One region of the Sinobaca sp. H24 genome, then DNA from elsewhere that is predicted to be linked to it. Evidence: riboswitches for the same ligand, from Rfam matches in the RefSeq annotation. Region 1 holds a riboswitch; the other holds the start of a gene.
What was found. A riboswitch is a leader RNA that binds a small molecule or an ion and turns the genes downstream of it on or off. The one in region 1 is predicted to bind glycine.
Positions count from the first base shown of each region.

Region 2: it holds a riboswitch for glycine, as region 1 does, so the genes downstream of both, MMY81_RS29340 (serine dehydratase beta chain) here and gcvT (glycine cleavage system aminomethyltransferase GcvT) in region 1, are expected to answer to the same signal.

Region 1 covers NZ_JALBWT010000002.1:136,554-144,468, reverse strand. The annotation lists gene dat (D-amino-acid transaminase) at 1-278, shown strand, start outside; partial or broken gene MMY81_RS03880 (lipoate--protein ligase family protein) at 313-1,148, opposite strand; gene MMY81_RS03875 (rhodanese-like domain-containing protein) at 1,318-1,692, shown strand; gene gcvPB (aminomethyl-transferring glycine dehydrogenase subunit GcvPB) at 1,727-3,208, opposite strand; gene gcvPA (aminomethyl-transferring glycine dehydrogenase subunit GcvPA) at 3,205-4,557, opposite strand; gene gcvT (glycine cleavage system aminomethyltransferase GcvT) at 4,576-5,670, opposite strand; glycine riboswitch at 5,812-5,909, opposite strand; gene MMY81_RS03855 (DUF2759 domain-containing protein) at 5,925-6,092, opposite strand; gene MMY81_RS03850 (MBL fold metallo-hydrolase) at 6,251-6,889, shown strand; gene MMY81_RS03845 (DUF2626 domain-containing protein) at 6,961-7,200, opposite strand; gene MMY81_RS03840 (hypothetical protein) at 7,288-7,563, opposite strand; gene MMY81_RS03835 (competence type IV pilus minor pilin ComGF) at 7,627-7,915, opposite strand, start outside.
Region 2 covers NZ_JALBWT010000043.1:20,928-28,842, reverse strand. The annotation lists gene MMY81_RS29365 (MerR family transcriptional regulator) at 1-305, opposite strand, end outside; gene hxlR (transcriptional activator HxlR) at 413-781, opposite strand; gene MMY81_RS29355 (iron-containing alcohol dehydrogenase) at 951-2,114, shown strand; gene MMY81_RS29350 (hypothetical protein) at 2,202-2,342, opposite strand; gene sdaAA (L-serine ammonia-lyase, iron-sulfur-dependent, subunit alpha) at 2,414-3,301, opposite strand; gene MMY81_RS29340 (serine dehydratase beta chain) at 3,298-3,801, opposite strand; glycine riboswitch at 3,902-3,978, opposite strand; glycine riboswitch at 3,981-4,088, opposite strand; gene MMY81_RS29335 (ABC transporter substrate-binding protein) at 4,231-5,190, shown strand; gene MMY81_RS29330 (class I SAM-dependent methyltransferase) at 5,192-5,779, opposite strand; gene MMY81_RS29325 (hypothetical protein) at 5,834-5,998, opposite strand; gene MMY81_RS29320 (bifunctional diguanylate cyclase/phosphodiesterase) at 6,218-7,915, shown strand, end outside.

The sequences.
Region 1 (7,915 bases):
CTGCCAATGAGCTTATATTAAATGGTATTACCCGGCTGTTTATTCAAGAGCTTGCGGAAAAGCACCATGTTCCTTTTCTTGAAAAAACCTTTTCTGTAGAAGAAGCATCCCATGCAGATGAAATGTTTATTTCCAGTACAACAATGGAAATTACGCCGGTGGTCCGTATTGAGGGCTCTTTTCAAGCAGACTATTCCATCGGTCCGGTTACCAGACAGCTCCAGGAAGCGTTTTCCGAAGCTGTCAGACCACACCAGAAATCATCCCACTTAAAATAATAAACAAAAAAACCCGCTGAAAGGCGGGTTTTTTTTACCTGCGGTAATTCCATTCATCTGATTCGTAACGTTCTGCTGCCAGTGCCTGTATTTCGTTTTCCTGTTCCTCGGTGAGCTTATAGTCCACCCAGTCTACATTCAGTCCGTCAGCGAAACCTTTATGAAACGCCTGCACTACCTGCTCATGTGTTACAGGTGTCGTTTTTAATGCATTAATAGCTACGGCTTTTTTGCGGAAGGCACGCTGCATTCTTTCCCGTACCCGGTCATTGGAGTACGTAAATACATCGAACAGCATGTCTTCATCAAGGTCGATAATGATCGATCCGTGCTGGAGTATGACGCCCTTCTGCCTCGTTTGGGCGCTGCCTGCAATTTTACGTCCTTCCACTACCAGCTCATACCAGCTCGGGGCATCAAAGCAGACCGCAGACTGGGGATTTTTCAATCCCTGTTCTTCTTCTTTGCTTTTAGGTACTGAAAAATAAGCGTCCAGTCCCAGATTCAAAAATCCCTGAAGCAGCCCCTCGGATATTACACGATACGCTTCTGTTACAGTAGCGGGCATAAGCGGGTGTTCCTCCGATACAATGACGCTGTACGTCAATTCCTGATCATGCAGCACTGCCCTTCCCCCGGTCGGCCGGCGGACAAAACCGAGTTTATGTTTATCTACTGCATCTAAATCGATATCTTTATGTACCTTTTGAAAATAGCCGATTGAGAGAGTAGACGGATTCCAGCCGTAAAGCGTACCACCGGCGGAATTTTTCCTTCGCTGTGCCAGCGCAGGAGCATTTCATCCATTGCCATATTATACGCAGGAGATTGTTTCCCTGAGTCTATAAAGTACCATTTTTCTTTTTCCATTTCAGCACACCTTTCTTTTCATCTTTCAGTGTACCAAAGCTTTTTCTATTTCTAAAGAAGTTAAGATTTTTCCCGGCAATTTGCTTTGTATAATAGATTTGTTTTGCTTCTTGAAGCAAAAATTATTATAATATTCCTTGTGAGCTTTTTTTAAAGGAGAGGAACAAATATGGCTTGGATCCTATGGGGTATTATCATCGTTTTGTTGTCATTTCTACTATACAGAAGGCTTGTAAAGCCTAAGTTTCTAACAGAATTGACAGAAGAAGAATTCAAACAGGGGTACAGAAAAGCACAGCTGATTGACGTAAGAGAACCCCGTGAATATGACGGCGGCCATATACTCGGCGCCAGAAACATTCCGCTTTCCCAGTTAAAACAGCGCATTACGGAAATCCGGAAGGATCAGGCGGTCTATTTATACTGTCAGTCCGGGTCCCGCAGCAAGCAGGCGGCTCGTGTTATCCAAAAGAAAACCGGCAATGAGGACATTTATCAATTAAAAACCGGCTTCAAAAAATGGACCGGCAAAATTAGAAAATAAAAAGCTGTCTCCCCGCGGAGACAGCTTTTTTGTTCTATGATTGATAAGCTTCTTCTTTTTTAGAAAATTCATGCCGTAGCACGGGTTTTCTTGCAGCCAGCGTCTCATCGAGTCTTTTGATTACGGTTGTATGAGGGGCTTCCTGAACCGTTTCCGGATTTTCTTCCGCCTCTTTGGCAATCGTTATCATCGCGTCTGCAAATTCATCCAGCGTTTCTTTTGCCTCGGTTTCTGTCGGTTCAAACATCATACACTCCTCTACATTGGTAGGAAAATAAATGGTAGGAGGATGATAGCCGAAATCAAGCAGCCGCTTCGCAATATCCAACGTTCTGACCCCGAGCTGTTTCTGTCTTTTTCCGGAAAGAACAAATTCATGCTTGCAGTGTTTATTGTACGGCAGATCATAATAAGGCTCGAGAAGCCTCATCAGGTAGTTTGCATTCAGAACTGCATATTCAGACACTTTACGCAGACCTTCAGCCCCCATCGTGCGGATATACGTATGCGCACGTACGTTAATGCCAAAGTTTCCGTAAAAAGGTTTTACACGTCCAATAGATTCCGGACGGTCATAGTCCCATTTGTAGGCTTCATTTTCTTTTACAAGCAGCGGTTTCGGAAGATAAGCGATTAAATCCTTTTTTACACCTACAGGTCCGCTTCCCGGACCACCGCCTCCGTGCGGGCCGGTAAATGTTTTATGCAGATTCAGGTGAACCACATCAAATCCCATATCGCCCGGGCGCGCTATTCCTAATATAGCATTGGAGTTCGCCCCATCATAATACAGCTTGCCTCCAGCCTGATGAATAATCGCCGCCATTTCCTGGATATCCTCTTCAAACAAGCCAAGTGTATTTGGGTTTGTAAGCATTAGAGCTGCCGTGTCTTCCCCAACGACTTCTTTTAAATGCTCAAGATCCACCAGACCACGTTCATCGGTTTTTACCGTCACTGAATCAAACCCGGCTACCGTAGCGGACGCTGGATTTGTGCCGTGTGCCGAATCCGGAACAATAACCTTGGTTCGTTTAAGGTCTCCATTAGCTTCGTGGAACGCTCTAATCATCATCAGGCCGGTCCATTCCCCCTGCGCTCCTGCGGCCGGCTGAAGCGTCACTTCATCCATTCCTGCTATCTCTTTGAGCTCTTCCTGCAGCTCATACATCAGCTGCATCGCGCCCTGCACCTGATAGTCCGGCTGATACGGATGAAGATGGGCAAATCCTTTCAGCCTGGCGGAGTCTTCGTTCATTTTAGGGTTATATTTCATCGTACATGAACCAAGCGGATAAAAGCCGGAATCCACTCCGTGATTTCTAGTCGATAGTGCTGTATAGTGCCTCATAATCTGCAGCTCTGATACTTCCGGAAGTTCCGGGCTGTCTGTCCGCTGCATTTCTGCAGGCAGAATGGTATCCATATCCACATCAGGTACTTCCAGTTCCGGCAGCGAATAACCTGTACGACCAGCTTTGCTGTACTCAAAAATCAGCTTTTGTTCTTTATTCATGCCAGCACCCCCTTCAGTTCTTCCACAAAGAGATCAATCTCTGCTTTGCTGCGTTTATCTGTTACACAAAGCAGCATCTGTCCTTTTTTGCCTGCTTTCGTCTGTTCCAGGTCGTATCCGCCAATGATGCCGCGTTCGAATAGGGCACGGTTTATTTTATCGGTCGAGTCCGGGAGTTGAATAACAAATTCATTAAAAACGGGCTGCTCTGCTGTTATTTGTATTCCTGCCTGCTGCAGCTGTTGTTTCATATAATGTGTTTTTTTAACGTTTTGGGCGGCCATCTCTTTGACTCCCTGCCTGCCGAGCGCCGTCATGGCTACAGATGCAGCCAGGGCATTGAGTGCCTGGTTGGAACAGATGTTGGACGTCGCTTTATCACGGCGTATATGCTGTTCTCTCGTCTGAAGCGTCAATACAAATCCACGGATGCCATCCTCGTCCTCCGTCTGGCCGACGAGCCTGCCCGGTACTTTTCTCATTAATTTTTTCGTCGTTGTAAAATAACCGCAGTGTGGGCCCCCGAACTGCGTCGGAATCCCAAATGGCTGTGCATCGCCGGTCACGATGTCTGCACCAAATGAGCCGGGTGATTTCAGTACGCCTAGTGCCAGAGGATTACTGGATACGACAAATAGTGATTTATACTGATGGATCAGTTTTTCGGCGGCCTGCAGATCTTCAATGGAACCATAGAAGTTAGGATACTGCAGGATAACCCCGGCCGTATGTTCATCAATCTGTTTTTCCAGTGCATCCATATCTGTTTTTCCATCCGTAAGCGGAATAGTCTCTACCACGATCCCAGGTCCGGAGGCATACGTTTCTATTACATGCAGCGATTCCGGATGAACGCCTTCCGATACTAAAATTTTCCGCGATGGGCTTTTGTGCTGGCTTCCTGCAACCAGTGCCGCTTCGGCCAGCGCGGTATGGCCGTCATACATAGACGAGTTGGCAATATCCATCCCTGTCAATTCACATACCATCGTTTGAAATTCAAAAATTGCCTGCAGTTCCCCCTGGGAAATTTCCGGCTGGTAAGGCGTGTAGGCTGTGTAAAATTCTGAACGCCGGATCACATGATCAACAATGGAAGGAATGTAGTGATCATAAACCCCCGCTCCTAAAAAGGAAGGGTACGACTGAAGATCAGCGTTTTTATCGCTCAACTGCTGGAGCTCTTTCATTAATGCCGTTTCATTTAATGGGGCACGCAGTTTCATTTCCCCTTTATAGCGTATCTTTTCAGGAATATCAGCAAAGAGTTCTTCTGTAGTGGAAACCCCTATGGTTTTGAGCATTTCCTGTTTATCGGTTTCTGTCATAGGCAGATAGCGAAAATCCATTCCTATTCCTCCTCTTTCTTATCCTTTTTTATAAAACGGGACCGGTACGACTTTTGCTTTTTTATTCTTGCCTCTAACATCTACAATAACTTCACTGCCTATCTCCGCAGCTTCGGTTTCCATTAAAACGAGACCGACATTTTTGCCAAGAGTCGGCGACTGTGTCCCGGAAGTCACAAATCCTACCTCTTTATTATCAGTGGAAAATACAATGTATCCGGTACGGGGAATGCCTTTATCAATCATTTCAATACCGGCCAGTTTTCGCGGAATTCCGTTATCTTTCTGCTTTTGCAGTGCTGTTTTTCCTATGAATTCACGGGAATCCTTCAGCTTTACTGCAAAACCCATTCCCGCTTCCAGCGGAGAAATAGTGTCAGATAATTCCTGCCCGTACAAGGGAAGCTTTGCTTCAAATCGAAGCGTGTCTCTGGCACCGAGACCAGCCGGCACAAGGCCGTGGGTACTGCCCGCGCTCATCAGCGTTTCCCATAGCCCCTCAGCATCTTCGGACCGGCAGTAAAGCTCAAATCCATCTTCTCCGGTATAGCCGGTACGGCTGGCGAGCACCCGGTATCCGGCGATATCCGCCTTTTCGAGAAAGCGGAACGGTCTGATTTCATCTAAATCTGCTTTTGTTAAAGTCTGCAGTATTTCTGCTGCCTTTGGTCCCTGCAGAGCAAGAAGAGCCGTTTCTGATGATATATCTTTGATTTGAACATCCGGGCCGGCATAGGTGGTAAGCCAGTTTATGTCTTTTGATGTATTGGCTGCATTTAGGACAAGAAAATACTTTTCCTCATTCAGCTGATAAACCAGAAGATCATCTACTGTACCTCCGTCTTCATTGCATAAAAAAGTGTACATCGCTTTGCCATTTTCCAACGCTTCCGGATTATTTGTAAGCATCTTCTGTAGAAAAGCTGCTGCTCCCTGCCCCTCTACGATTGCTTCTCCCATATGAGACACATCGAACAGTCCCGCCTTCGTTCTTACAGCTTCATGCTCTTCTTTAATGCTGCTGAAGCGGACCGGCAGCTCCCAGCCGCCAAAATCCGTTATCTTTGCGCCGTACTTTTCATAAAGTGGGTAAAGCGGTGTTCGTAATGGCATATGCATCCTCCTTCGTTTATAAAACAAAAAGACAGAGAAACCCCTGACATGGGGTTTCTCTGTCCTAAAACCAGAAAGTTTCATCTCTATGTGAGACTGTCTTCGTGGGTGGCCCGTTTGAACGGGCGCTCTCCAGAGATTCGTCGGATAAAAGTCTGTTTGCCTGAGAGATTCACCGCTGCTGCAGTTTGCTCCTTCGGCGCCGCTTCTTTATATGCGGGCTCTCCCTTTATCGTCATCCGTCATTATTCACTTTATATACTCGGTGCTCCGCTTATTATCGTCATAACGGAAAACCATCCAAAAACTAGAAAAGCAACTCCTGCAAAACCGACAGCGAAAAAATTACGGCGCTTTATTTCCCTTACTACAGCGAGAGCACACAGGATTGCCACTATTAAAAGTGTTATACCTATAGCCATGCAGCCTACCCCCTTTAATATGTACAGTAGTCTATTTACATTTTTCAAATAATTATGATATTGCTTTAATTATACCGTTTGTTTTCTTATTTTGCACCTATATTTTTTTTGGCGTACAATAACTAATAGACTGCGAAACGAAAGGAGCCATTCCTGCTATGGATTGGAAACAAATACCGTTAGGCCCTCTACAGACGAATTGTTATGTTTTATTTAATGAAAATAAAGAGGCTGTTATTTTTGATCCCGGCGGCCACGGGGATATCTTAAATACCTGGCTGATTGAAAACGATCTCCGCCCACAGGCTGTTTTATTAACCCACGCCCACTTTGACCATATTGGTGCGGTTGAAGATGTTCGTCAAAAATGGAACATCCCGGTGTATCTGCACGAAACAGAAAATGACTGGCTTACGGATCCCGAAAAAAATGGATCCTCCCGTTTTCTTGGCGGGGCCACCATAAAAGCGGAGCCTGCCGATGTGTTTATTACTAAAGAATCCGAACTTCAAGCAGGTTCTTTTCACTTCAGCCTATTTCATACTCCCGGCCATTCCCCCGGCAGCGTCTCTTTTTATCATAAAGAGACCGAAACGGTATTTTCAGGAGACGTGCTCTTTGAAAATGGGATTGGCAGAACAGATCTGCCCGGAGGAGATTACGAAACACTGATCAAAAGCATTAATGATTTCCTTATGCCTCTTCCTGAAGATACCGCAGTTGCCTGCGGCCACGGAAATGTGACGACCATCGGAAATGAAATGACATCCAATCCTTTTCTTCATGGATTTTCTTAAAAATAATGTACGCCATGCAAAAAGGCTCTCCAAAGGAGAGCCTTTCTGCTTGAAAAGAGTTTATCTGCTTTTTAATGAAAACCAGTTTCCATCATAAAAGTCGTGTAATAGGTAAACCCTACAAAAAAGACAGTTAAGTAAATGCCGAAAATATAAACATACATTCTTTCAGATAAATTCATAAAACCTAATCCAAGAAAAACGGCGGTCTGAGCGAAAAAGAGCAGAGCCATTTGAAACATGTCCCCTACAAAGAAAAGCACTGCAAATACAGTCGTCCAAAAAGAAATCACCCGAAACATGCGATCCATTCAACATACCCCCTTTTCTTATCTTTAGCGCTAGTATGTATGCCCTGTAAATAAGAGTAGTTGTATATAGTATATAGCAGAAAACTTCTATTTGTAAATGCTTTCAAAGCTTTCCTGTGCGGATTCATAAGAAAAGGAATGACTTCTCCGTTCTCCGCCCTCGAGCTCTGCTGAAATCATCACGCGGGACGTCCCGGGTCCGGTAATGGTTGAGACCACGACCGCCTCTCCCGTTGGAAACACATACTCTTGTTCTCCCGGCTGTTTTCCTTCCTGATACCATTTCTTTTCTGCATTTTGAAGCATCCATTCCAGTTGGATGCTTTGTTCATGCAGAGCAGCGTTTTGTTTTGTGAACTGCATAGCTCCCAACCATGAGCAGCACCAGTCCCGCACAGAGAGCACATACAGCAGCTGCTATCGGCATCATTCCACCCTTTTGATCCAACCGTCATCCCTCCCTATAATTGACAGCCGGAATCCTGCTGCTGTTTCCCATGTGCGTCCATTTTTCTCTGTTACGGTAATATATGCCCCATACTCTCTTGGTTCTACGTGAAAGTTTTCCACATTCTGAAGAACAATTTCAAACCCTTCGTTATTTTTCCTCCTTACAATCCGGTCGCCCCGTTGTTCATAGAGACGCGTATCGACAGACTCTTTTATCACCAGCCTGCCGTTTCCTACTTCTAATTGATGCGCGTAGTCAAAATCC
Region 2 (7,915 bases), on a different contig from region 1:
CGTTCGATCGTGTGGATCATTTCCTGAATCTGCCGCTGTTTGGCCAGAAGCTTTTCCTTGTGAGTACCCAGCATACGAACCTGTGTCTGCACCTCCAGTGAGATCATCTCCTTAATAGATAGCAGGGGTACACCGGCTTCCCGGAAAAGCAATATCTGCTGAAGGCAGTCCATGCCCTCATCACTGTATAGTCTGTAGCCTGAGTCCGTGCGCATGGAAGGCACGAGCAGTCCGATCTCATCATAGTGATGGAGCGTTCGCACACTGATTCCCGCAGTTTCTGCCGCTTTTTTAATTTGAAGCATCTGTCGTTTCCTCCTTTCTTGTCTTTTACGATAAAGGATAACGCTGCGTCAGGGTCAATACCGGCAGACAAAAAAACTCCTGCCCGGTGTCCGGACAGGAGTTGTATTTATTTAACGTGGGCCTGAATCGTTTCTTCATCCATTTTCAGAACATCCGTCATATAGCCTCTGCCCCAGTCATACATTACATCGAGAATAGGAATCAAGGTTTCACCATGACTTGTGAGGGAATACTCTACTTTAGGCGGAACGACCGGATATACTTCCCGGTGGACGATCTGGTCCTCTTCCAGCTCTCTCAGCTGGGTAACGAGCATACGCTGCGTAATACCCGGAATCATGGCTTTCAGCTCGCCAAATCGTTTGGTTCCTTCTTTACCTAAATGCCAGATAATCAACATTTTCCATTTACCGCCGATGATGGATAACGTTAATTCTTTTTCACAGTTGTATACTTTCTCATCAAATCTACTCATGTTCTTTATCCCCTTTATGGGCTGTCACAGCCCAATAGTATACTTTTTATCACTATGTGTGTTAAATGTGGGTACTTACATTATCTGCTTGTACGAAGTATACTTGATTTTGTGCCTGGGGTAAAGAACCTCTCACACTTTTTCAAACAATCAACTGGAGGTTTTACCTATGAATAGATTTACAATACCAAGAGACATTTATTTCGGAGAAGACGCACTGGGCGTACTCGAAACATTAGAAGGTAAAAAAGCCCTCGTTATCGGCGGCGCTTCTGCCAAGAAAAACGGCACGCTTGATGCGATCGAGCAGAAACTGGCTAAAGCATCGATTGAAACAAAAGTAATCGAAGGTATATCTGATGAACCAACAACGCAGAAAATCAGCGAAAGTGCATCTGTTCTGGAATCGTTTCAGCCGGATTGGGTTATTGGAATCGGCGGCGGTTCTGTTATGGACGCAGCAAAAGCAATGTGGGTATTCTATGAGCATCCGGAGCTTACGTTTGAAGATGCAACCAAACCATTTGAACTTCCACGCCTGCGCGGCAAAGCGAAGTTCATCGGTATTCCAACTACAAGCGGAAGTGCTTCTGAGATTTCCAACCTGTCTGTAGTGACAGACGCGGAAACAAATATCAAATATCCAATGGCTGACTTTGAACTGACGCCGGATATTGCCATTATTGATCCAATGACAGTAGATCAAATGCCAAAGGATGTAACAGCTAATACAGGAATGGATGCCGTGACACACTGCATCGAAGCGTATGTAGCCAAGCCTCGCACAGTATTTACCGATGCATTGGCATTAGAAGGCGCAGAAATACTAAAGAATGACCTGCTTCGTTCATACGACGGCAACAAAGAAGCCCGCGAACAGGTTCATTATGCACAGGCAATGGCCGGCATGGCATTTGCCAACGCCGTACTCGGTAACGCCCACAGCCTGGCTCACAAAAGCGGTCCAACGTTCGGCATTGCCCACGGTCTTGCCAACGCCATTTACCTGCCGTACGTCATGCAGTTCAACCGTTCTGTTTCAGCAGATCGTTTCGCTGTTATCGCAAAGCGCCTCGGCCTGAACGGCACGACATCAGAAGAACTGACAGACTCATTGATCGAATGGGTTCGTGACCTGAATGTACAGATGGATATTCCTTCCAGCCTGCAAAAATGGGGTCTTGATGAAGCGACATTTACTTCTCATGTAGAAGAAATGGCGAAAAATGCTGTCGGTGATCCATGTACCGGTACAAATCCTCGTGAAACATCCGAAGATCAGATGAAAAAACTGTACGAAGCTGCTTATTACGGACAAGACGTTACGTTCTAAAGCTGTCTGCACCTAAAAGCCCGGTTCCTCTACTAAGAGGAACCGGGCTTTTTTTGAAAAAAATAGTATATCCAGGAAGCCTGGCATTCAGCGGATGCGGCGGGTGCGCATCCGGCCGCGGCTTTTATGCCGTTTTTTTGCGTTTTTGCTTCGCTCGATCCGGTGCATCGCAACACCAACAAGCAGCGCACCAATAATTGACAACCATAAAATCAGATCCATAGCCATCCTCCTTTTCCAAGCGAACTCATGTGTGTTTAATCATATCATAGAAAAGAAAGCATTTCCCTCCTGCACTGTTAAAAAGAACAGGGTCTTTCCGCCATCGCAGAAGCCGCTCGCTGTCCGGCCGGCGTTACTGCCAATCCGCCCTTGGACGTTTCTTTCAACGAACCAGGCATACTGCTTCCAATGCGGTGCATTGTATCAATAACTTCATCACACGGAATGCGGCTTTGAATACCGGCTAATGCCATGTCAGCAGCGCTGAATGCAATCGAAGTGCCGATGACATTACGCTTTACACACGGGACTTCTACGAGGCCGGCTACCGGATCACATACAAGACCGAGCAGTGATTTCATCGCTATCGCCACCGCATCGGAGGCCTGAGTGGGAGTCCCCCCTTTTATTTCTACAATTGTACCGGCTGCCATTGCTGCGGCCGAGCCGATTTCTGCCTGACAGCCGCCGGCAGCACCGGAGATCATCTCATGATTGGCAAACACATAGCCAATGGCACTTGCTGAAAACAAGCCCATCGTTATCTGGTTCTCGCTGATATGCTGGTTCTCTTCGAGTGACAGCAGGATTCCGGGAAGAATACCCGCGGATCCGGCAGTAGGTGTTGCTACAATAACTTCCATCCGGGCGTTGCTTTCCGAGGTGGCCATGGCAAACAGCATCGCGTCGCTGATTAATTTTCCAGATAAAGGCACGTTCTGCTGCGTATAGTGCTGCATTCGGGCGGCATCGCCGCCGGAAAGGCCGCTTTCTGACTCCTCTGTATTCGTGATGCCCTGGCGTACGGCCTTCTTCATAACGTGCAGCCGTTCTCTCATTTGCAGAAGAATAGCTTCTTTCGTTTTGCCGGAGCGTGAAACTTCCCTGTTCAGCATCCACTCTCCAATGGATAGGTAATCTGCTTCAGCCGCGTTGACGATATCTTTCATTCGTTCTGTTGTCATAGTCGGCCAGCCAATCTGCTTTTATAAGTATCAGCTATTTGTTTAATATTACTGTCTGCCGGGATGTCGATACAAACCGCTTCGCCGTTGATGCTCCTTATTTCGGAAAGACCTCCTCCGATTGAAACACCTTCTATCGCTGTAAAATATCCGGAGCGGTTTGCATGAATATGGACCGTGTTTGGATGCCCTTCCCATCCTATGTCTGTTCTGGGATTCATCTTAACGACAAGTCCTTCTTTTATGGAATAACGCTTCGACTCACGTATGCTGTGGGATGCAGCCTCCATACCAAGAAGTCCTCCTACTATTGCTTTATCCGTGCCATGTCCCTGGTACGTATCTGCAAACGATCCATAAAGCATAATCTCTGTCCAGTCCGGAACTCCGCCAAGCCACTCATAAACAAACCTTCCGATGGATACGGCACCTGCGGTATGGGAACTGGATGGTCCCACCATAATCGGTCCAATAATATCAAAACAGCTGTTAAATCCCATTAAATCCACGCTCCTCTTAGGATTCAGCGTTTCCTCTGCCTCGGTAATGCTTTACTATACAAAAAAGGGACAGAGGAAAGCCAGAATTTCTTCTGCCTTTCCTCTGTCCCTTTTACCTGAGAGATTAGCTTCTTGAACGAAGCTCCCCTTTGGTGGCCCGCAGGCTCTCTCCAGAGGTGCATCCGGCAGCGGTCAGTTTACCTGAGAGTTTAACCGCCAAGGCCTTTTTGGCGAATTGCTCCTTCGGTGCCGGATTGGTACCCTCCGGTCTCTCCCACTGCTGTCATTTGCCGATCGGTTTATATCTTTGAATATATCGTGGTCCTCACTTGAAGTCAACTGCATATTGCATGTAGACAAGGAAAGAATTTCCTGCTATATTTTTAAATGATAATGATTTTCAATATCAATAAAGGATGGTGGATGTTAATGTATATTAAAAAGGCAGGTTTTTCAGCCTTTCTGTTCTGCTTTGTGCTTTTTCTTGCTGCCTGCGGCAGCAGTGATTCTGAGGAAAACAGCAGTGCGCAGGAAACAGAAGAAGCAGACGGCGGTATGAGAACCGTAACAGCCGGTAACGGTGAAGTGGAAATTCCGGCAGATCCAGAACGTGTTATCGCGCTTCAGTTTGCAGGAGACCTTCTTGCATTAGGCATTGAACCAATCGGAATCGACTCCACGTTAAAAAACAACTCCAATCATCTGGAAGAGGAACTTGCTGACGCAGAAGATGTTGGTGATCCTTCTGTTGAAAAAGTACTGGAGATGGAACCTGATCTTATCGTGGCTCCTACATATTTAGAGGAAAATGTAATTAGTCAGCTCGAGCAGATCGCCCCGACGATCACCGTACCGTGGGCGGAAATGGATGCAAAAGAAGAAGTCGCTCACTTTGGTGAGCTGCTGGACCGCGAAGAAGAAGCCGAAGAATGGATTTCCTCCTACGAACAGCAGGGAGAGGATGCGAAAGAACAGATAAACGATATTATTGAGTCTGGGGAAACAGTCGGCATGTATGAATTGTCTGCTAAAGAAATATATGTCCACACCACCCCGGGGCGCGGAACGTATAACTTATACGAAACGCTTGAGCTCCCTGCTCCAGACCTTGTGCAGGAGGAAGTGATTGATACCGGCGAGCAATTTGCCGCCCTTTCTCTTGAAGCCCTCCCTGAATATGCAGCGGATCATATGTTTGTCACAGTATATGAAGAAGGCGGCGTAGAGGAAGCAGAGGAACTGATGGAAAGCTCGATCTGGAAAAACCTGCCTGCTTATGAAAACGATCAAATTCATATGGTAGATCATAAAGAGTTTTGGTTTAATGACGGTGTGTCCATGGAGAAACAGCTGGATATCCTTGTAAATGAGCTGACGTCCGAGGAATAATTTAGAACGGCACATACGCTTCCAGTATAAGGACCAGACCGCCGTATAATGATTGGACACGTTCCAGACGAAGCGGGCTTTTTTCCACAAGATGCCGGGTCGACCGGTTTAATTGGCATCCTTCCGCCACCCGCTCCCAGGCCGGTGTTAGAATATCCTGAATCCTTGCCGCTCTCGGGTGGCTGTCCATACGAACGTGTTCCAAAAGTTGTATCCGTCCCCCGGGTTTCACTACTCTCGCGGTTTCATGTAACGCACGAATGGGATCCGGAATGGTACAAAAAGCAAGAAAAGCGGCGGCTTCATCAAACGTATCGTTAGAAAATGGCATATTCTCTGCAGAAGCCTGTGCCATATAATAGGATACGTGTGGCAGCGCTGTACGGCGGGAGATTCGTTTCAGCTTCCCCTCGTCCGGCTCCAGGAAGGTCACACTTTCCGCCTGTCTGTAGTAAGGCATCGATGCTCCTGTACCTGAGCCAATATCGAGAACGTTTCCTTTTACACCGGCAAGCATATCTCTGCGGATCTGCTTAAGCTTGACCTGTTCAAGTGGTGCCATCAACGTATCATAAATACAGCTTTTCATTTTTTCCTCCAAATAAAACCGGCTCTCTCTACGAGGACCGGTTTTCATTATTAGTTATGAATCTTCGGCGCCTGCTGTTTTATCTTTCGGACGCTTTTTCTTTATGTCAATGATACGTCCGCCGGCAAAGCCTTCGTTGATCATGCGGTCAATTTCAAGCTCGTATTCTTTTATTTCATCACGAATGGTACCCTTTTTTTCTTTTTCAGGAGCAGTCATCTTTGCCACCTCCCTTCTAAAAAGTCAGGTTACCTCTTAATAAAGCAGGAATATTCTCTTAATACTATTATATCACGATTAACCAATTATAATCTTTATTTGACTTTTTATTAAGTTCACTGTGATAGAATAAGAGTAACTATACGAATAAGTTATGTTGCCTATTCCATATGATTTAAGGTAAGGGGTACCGGTAATAAAGCGTTTAAAGGAGAAAGAATGATGCAGTTCACCGAAATTAATTATACGGAAAAGCTTGACCATATCGTTTCGGAAGCGATTGATTACTTGAGCACTTCCCTGCAGTCAAACACGGTCTTTTTTTCTACTTCCAACGGAACCGTTAATACAATACGTCGTGTGTTCAACCGAAGATACAAACTGCTTAAAGAAGGAGAAACACGGAACTATCGTTATGAGTTCTGCCGGGTGGTAACGGAGAGCGGAGAAAACCCGCTGGTTATTAATGATCTAAGCCTTCACCCGCTTACAAAAGAACATGTGATCACTAACTTTATAGGTACTGGTTCTTTAATAGGCGTTCCAATTTTTACTGATGAGAACGAGATGATTGGAAGTCTCTGCGTATTCGATCTGGACGCGTATCGGTTCACAGAAGAAGACGTCCGGCTTATGAAAATGCTGGGATATATTATTAATCAAAGTCTCACGCTCGAAGGAGCTTTAATTAAAGACCCCCTGACTGGGCTTTATAACCGTTCCTATATTTTTAATTACTTTCCCACGCGCAGCATGGACCATCCCCGGACAGCTGTGCTTTATCTTGATTTTGACTATTTCAAACAGATTAATGATATATATGGTCATGCGGCCGGTGACCGGGCACTGCAAACAATAAGCGGCTGCCTAAGATCTTATTTCCCTGCTCAAAGCACGATAGCCCGAATTGGCGGAGATGAATTTGTTGTACTGCTTCCGCAGGAAAAAGAGATACTGACAGAAGACTATATCCGCAGCATTTTTCAGCTTATTTATAAAGAATGTCACAACGGTGGACTCGTGATCAACGGAGATAAGATTTTTTTTACACTCAGCGCCGGTGTTAGTATGTATCCTGAAGACGGAAGTGACATGGGAGAACTTCTTAACAAAGCGGATCTGGCTATGTATGATGCTAAGAATAAAGGAAAAAACCGGGTTGAATTTTATAATCAGGAGATTCTTGGGACGTATACACGTAGCTTTTATATGAAAAATGAATTGAAACAGGCAGTAGAGCAAAGGCAGTTTCATCTACTGTTCCAGCCGCAGGTACAACTGGATACAAACCGTTTAATTGGTGCTGAAGCGCTGTTAAGATGGAAACACCCTCAATTAGGTGATGTGCCTCCTTCTGAATTTATCTCGATTGCCGAAAAAGCGGGCCTTATGGAAGACATCGGCTGGTGGGTGCTGAAAGAAAGCTTTCGTATCGCCGGAGAATGGATTAAAGGAGAAAAAGATAATTTCCAGTTAGCTGTAAACATCTCTCCCCAGCAGTTCGAAAATAAACAGATGGCCGAAGACATTATTAAGCTTCTCCGGTACTATGATGTGCCGCCGGAACAATTGATCATCGAAATAACAGAAAGTATGATTATCCGCCAGGAAAAGCAGTCACTTGACTTGCTTCACACATTAAAAAAAGAAGGCATTCGGATCGCGCTTGATGACTTTGGCACCGGCTACTCCTCCCTCTCCTATTTGGCTTCTTTCCCCGTCGATATGATTAAAATTGATAAATCATTAACGATGAACCTGGACGTGGCATCAAACAGAAAAATCATTGAGGCTATTATTAGTCTGGCGGAATCGTTGGATATTATTCCATTAGCAGAAGGCATTGAAACAAAGAAACAGCTCGCCTTTTTAACAGAACATGCTTGTGTTTACGGTCAGGGCTATTATTTCGGAAGA